2 regions of the Paenibacillus sp. GCM10027626 genome follow, and region 1 is predicted to be linked to the other one. Evidence: riboswitches for the same ligand, from Rfam matches in the RefSeq annotation. Region 1 holds a riboswitch; the other holds the start of a gene.
What was found. A riboswitch is a leader RNA that binds a small molecule or an ion and turns the genes downstream of it on or off. The one in region 1 is predicted to bind cyclic di-GMP.
Positions count from the first base shown of each region.

Region 2: another riboswitch for cyclic di-GMP. It lies ahead of ACFQ0N_RS28610 (MucBP domain-containing protein); the one in region 1 lies ahead of ACFQ0N_RS09155 (isopeptide-forming domain-containing fimbrial protein).

Region 1 is NZ_JBHTHC010000003.1:473,327-475,727, forward strand. It holds gene ACFQ0N_RS09155 (isopeptide-forming domain-containing fimbrial protein) at 1-1,208, opposite strand, end outside; cyclic di-GMP riboswitch class I at 1,439-1,536, opposite strand; gene ACFQ0N_RS09160 (Ig-like domain-containing protein) at 1,919-2,401, opposite strand, start outside.
Region 2 is NZ_JBHTHC010000019.1:99,816-102,216, reverse strand. It holds gene ACFQ0N_RS28610 (MucBP domain-containing protein) at 1-1,252, opposite strand, end outside; cyclic di-GMP riboswitch class I at 1,432-1,518, opposite strand; tRNA gene ACFQ0N_RS28605 (tRNA-Gly) at 2,115-2,188, opposite strand; gene ACFQ0N_RS28600 (hypothetical protein) at 2,305-2,401, opposite strand, start outside.

The sequences.
Region 1 (2,401 bases):
CCCGCTTGTCCAGGCAGAACCCTCACTTGGAAGGTTATCTTGTGCCATGATGTATCAGTCACATCGCCAAATTGACCCGTCACTTGACCATTAGCATAATGGCCGCGGTCGCCATCCTGAGCATCACTTACCGCTATTTCGTCTACTTTCAACGTACTCGGGATGTATTCAAGGCCTTCCGGAATTGCGTCAGAGATCACGAGATTGCTAACCAAACTGCCAGCAACTGTGTTACGAGTCTGAACGGTGTACAGCAGCGTATCTCCCACTTCCGGATGATCAGCATCTGTGTTGCCGTCAGCTTTTGCTTGCAGGCTGGCTGTTTTGTTGGATTCAATTACAGCGGGATTAGGTGCGAATCGTGGTGTGGCTCCTGATGCTAAGTCAAAAAATACAGGTCCCGTCATTGCCCCCAGATAAGTAGTGCTTAGCGTATCCGGGTCAAGTATATAGAATTTGGGACTAGTGTCTCCAGCAAGCAGGAACATCTTACCGTTAGGCAAGAAGCTGATTCCCCTAACACCAGCCTCTATAGCTATACCATCTGAGTTTGTTATAGGGAGAGTTCTTATAATGGTAGCATTTCTTGGGTCCAGTTGAAGCACAGCGTTACCTCTAAAAAACCATAAGTAGCCTTCACCATCGACGACCAGGTCACCGCCCAAATCAGCGCCGGCGGCACTAAGACCCTTAATTTCACTTAAACCCTTTTCCTTTGTGCCGGTATCATAGAAAGCTAAGTATGTTTTGCCATTACTGCCGTACGAATAGTAATACTTTCCTTCGGCGGAAATTGCGGCGTTACCGGCTGTTCCAGATAATGTTGTCTCTAGTGTGGCAGTTCCATCTGCACTAATTTTATAAAGTTTATAAGAACCAGATCCGTGAAAGGCTCCGTAAATAGCATCGCCGGTAACGGGCATAGCTAAACCGTTCATATAATCAGATGGACCCATGGTAAGACCTTTAACCGCAATGGTTGCCTTTGGTTGCGCTGCTGGGTTATTCCCATCAAACTGATAGAGCGTCTTGCCGTCGGCAGAGATACCATACGAATCAATCGCATTAAGCGTAAAGGGCTCTGCAGCATGGACTTGCACTGTTGAAACAGGGGGCAGCACCCCTGTAATGACGAGCAATAATACAGAAAATTTAATTAAATAATGCCTTAGTATGTTTCTTCTTGTTCCCGCTCGGGTGTTATTCAATTGTCTCCCTCCAAACTGTGGTTATTGAAGACCACCAGTACTGCTAATCGACAATGACCGCCTCCTTGATCCGGTGCCATTACTGTCGCTTCCTATACCGCCCTGTTCCTTGTGCCATTACTTCTTCCCTGTTCCTTGATTAATAGCAAACACCTCTCTTTCAGCTCGAAGAAAAAGAAAACCTCCGTCCAAAAGCGAAAATACGCTAACAGACGGAGGTTTCCGTCGTATTCGGCAGCTGGCTGGCATTGGAATTCGCATCTTAAGCGAATCTTCAGCCCCTTTAGCTTTGCGTCCCCGCTTTTCAACGGGTTTGCCATTATCGTACGAGCTTGTATGTAGAGTTTTAAAATAAAACACTTGCTTAATTAGGATTATACTTAGAAAAAAATTGGTCGGTTAGGCCCGATGGTCCCAATTTTGTTAAAATTTATTTCTATTTGTAGGTTTTGGGGCTTATTTTTTTGAGAGTATAAACATCACTATTATTAATATTTGGGAATGGCCTTATGAAGAATTATAATCATGCCGCTTTCTAACAAATATCTACATATTTCTTCCTTTGTTCATAGTATATCAGCTGCTCCTATACATTTCCTATACAACCATCTGGCATGCATCAATATGGCAAATCTACATTCCCCTATCCGCAACAAAAAGCAACTGCCACTAGCTTTAATGGCCGGTGACAGCTGCTTCATTTCATGCTATTAGTCAATCAGATTAGTTGTTTTGAGCAAACGCTCCATCATTGCTGTCGCTTCCGAGCGTGTCATGCTTGCTTGCGGATTCAGCAGGTTCGCGCCTTTGCCTTCAATGACACCGGCTGCTACCATTTGAGCGACAGATTCTTTCGCCCAGTTGGACACTTTGTCCGCATCACCAAAGCTTGCAAGCGTTGCGGCAATTTCTGCCTGACTCATCGCTTTCGGTATCGCTGCAAATCGGTAGGCACGAGCGATCATCGCTATGCCTTGCTCGCGAGTGATTTCCTGCTCGCCACGGAACAAGCCGTCGGAGTAGCCCAGTACAATGCCAAACTCATTGGCAATCGTCACCGCATTATGGTACCAATGCGCTTGCGACACATCGCTAAACATGTTTTGCGGCACTTCCTGACGCATGAAGCCCATCCCCAACGTCACGATCGAAGCAAACTCCGAGCGGTTGACATTGCGGTTCGGGGAGTACGT
Region 2 (2,401 bases), on a different contig from region 1:
AGCCTTTAACATTGATCGAGCCTTTCCCGTAGCTTACCTCCGGAACGACGAATTCCTTGGTCGTCTCCGAACCGTTGGCATCGATGTAAGTGATGGTTGTTGTACCGTTAGTTGGATACAACTGAACCGGGTTCGGATTTTTCGCCATATCCATGCGAACCGTATAGGTCAGCGTCGCCGGCTTTCCTTCTTCAATATTGCCGCTTTCCCAGCGGAACGTCTCCGTGGCCGGATCCCATTTCACCTCACCCTGGCTTGCTTCATACGTCCCATCAACAAGGTTGAACATATCTCCCATCGGGTCAATAATAACCGGGTTTCTGGCAGCATAGGCAAACTGTCCTGTCAACTGATCGAATACTCCCTCCAGTTCGGAACTGCTTGAAGCATAATAACCGCCATTCTGACTGTTCTTGAGCACATAAGTAGCATTTTTGTTATTACCGACTTCCAGCCCAATGGAATATATGGTGACTTTGTCATCGTTCATAATACTGTGCGCTTCCGACAAAGTCGCTATGCCATTTGTTTTGACTTTGAAGCCATTTACCTTATACTCCCAATCCCCGTACCACGTATCTAGATCGTAATCTGACCCTGACCCTATGACCTTACTGTAGTCGAACTTGGAAAGAATAAAGTTATATTTCTTATCTGGCCACACATAATTGGTAGCAGCACCAGCCTTATAACTGTATGTCGGCTCGCCGTCGCTTAACAGCACGATGGCCTTGGCTTGCGCTGTACTCTCGGCCAACAGTTCCCGGGCCCGATGAAGGCCTGCCTGAATATTCGTACCGCCTGATGCGCGAATATTGTTAATGGACGATTTCAGCTTTTCCTTTTCAGCGGCCCCTTTAAAACCGGAAACATCCTGAGCACCTTCATTAAATGTTACAACCGCTATTCTTGTGTTTGAATCAGGGATAAGAAGCTCATCGACAAATCGGTTTGCCGCCGTCCTCGCATTGGACATCCTTTTGTTACTGTCCATGCTGCCCGACTTATCGATGACAAGCACGACATCAGAAGTTGTCTCCAGATTTTTGCCCTCTACGGTCAGCTTAATCTTCCATTCCCCCGGTGTACCGGTGGGCTCTGCTTGCTTGTTCAGGTTAATGGCGCCGGGATTGGGCCAAACGAGCTCCCCGCCTGAGGCCCCGTTCGCATAAGCTTGTTGAAAAGGATAACAAGCATTAACAATCAGTGCCAAAGCAAACAAAAGGGTTAATAACTTTCTGCCAACACCCATTTCTTTGATATCACTCCTTTTCCTGAATACCAACAACATCGGTTTGGGCTGCATTACAAAAGGCGATCACCTCCTCCTGCATAGTCAGTCTTACCTTTAGCAGTAGAATCTCTATTGACGATAGCTGCGAGTTTACTAGAAAAACAAAAAAAATCGCCGATTGCATCATCATCTTGTGAAAATGCAACCGGACGATCATAAGTCTTGCGACTGTTAGACTCCTGGCTTTGCGGCCTAACCTTTCGGTTAGTGTGCCCTATTCGATTGGTAAATTTGACCCAATAATTGTAACTTCACACGAGATTATAACTTCATATTTTTCTTTAGTCAACCATTTTTTTGAACTTTTGAACTTTGTGTTATTCGTGATAAAGTCACCCACTCTCCCCAATCAGGTCTCATCAGCCCCCGTCTGCCTGCTTATAATTTCACTTACAACCTCAATGCTCAATAAACGTAATTGCCAAAAGGACCCACCGAAACTGTGTCGTCCCTTTCAGCTTTTTTTGATGAATGCCAGTATACGGGACATAGTCCATCCAAGTTTCGGCCTACAAAGACGTCTATTTGGGCTTGGGCCCTCCAGAGGTTTACAACAGCGCAACTCTCGGGCGAACCGGACCCTCCAGCACAAACAGAAGTTGATAGAACGTATGATGATGCCAGGGCACCCGATATCCTCCCAAATGCTTGCGCTTTGTAGATTCGGATTTTTATGATCAAGCTATGATTTCACTATCGGCTTCTTGGACATGAAGAGAAAAGTTACTAGATATAAAAGGGAGCATAACCACGTATATTTGAAGATTTGCTGTCCCATAGAAAAGTAGATATTCATAGGCAGGGAACAAAAGTCTGCTTCTGGAGCGGGTGATGGGAATCGAAATCACGCTATTAGCTTGGAAGGCTAAAGTTCTACCATTGAACTACACCCGCAAATTTGATGGTCGGGACGACACGATTTGAACATGCGACCCCCTGGTCCCAAAGTAAGTGGTGGGTCTGTTAAAGTGTGTTATGATGTTGCAAAAAGACTTATCTAGTGCGGTCTATCAAATTTGTTCAGTTAGCTCCGATTCCGGAACGAATCCGCTGCCATAGACCGGGATCGCGAACCGCAGCCGGTTGTCGACTCCTGCTGCGGTTCGC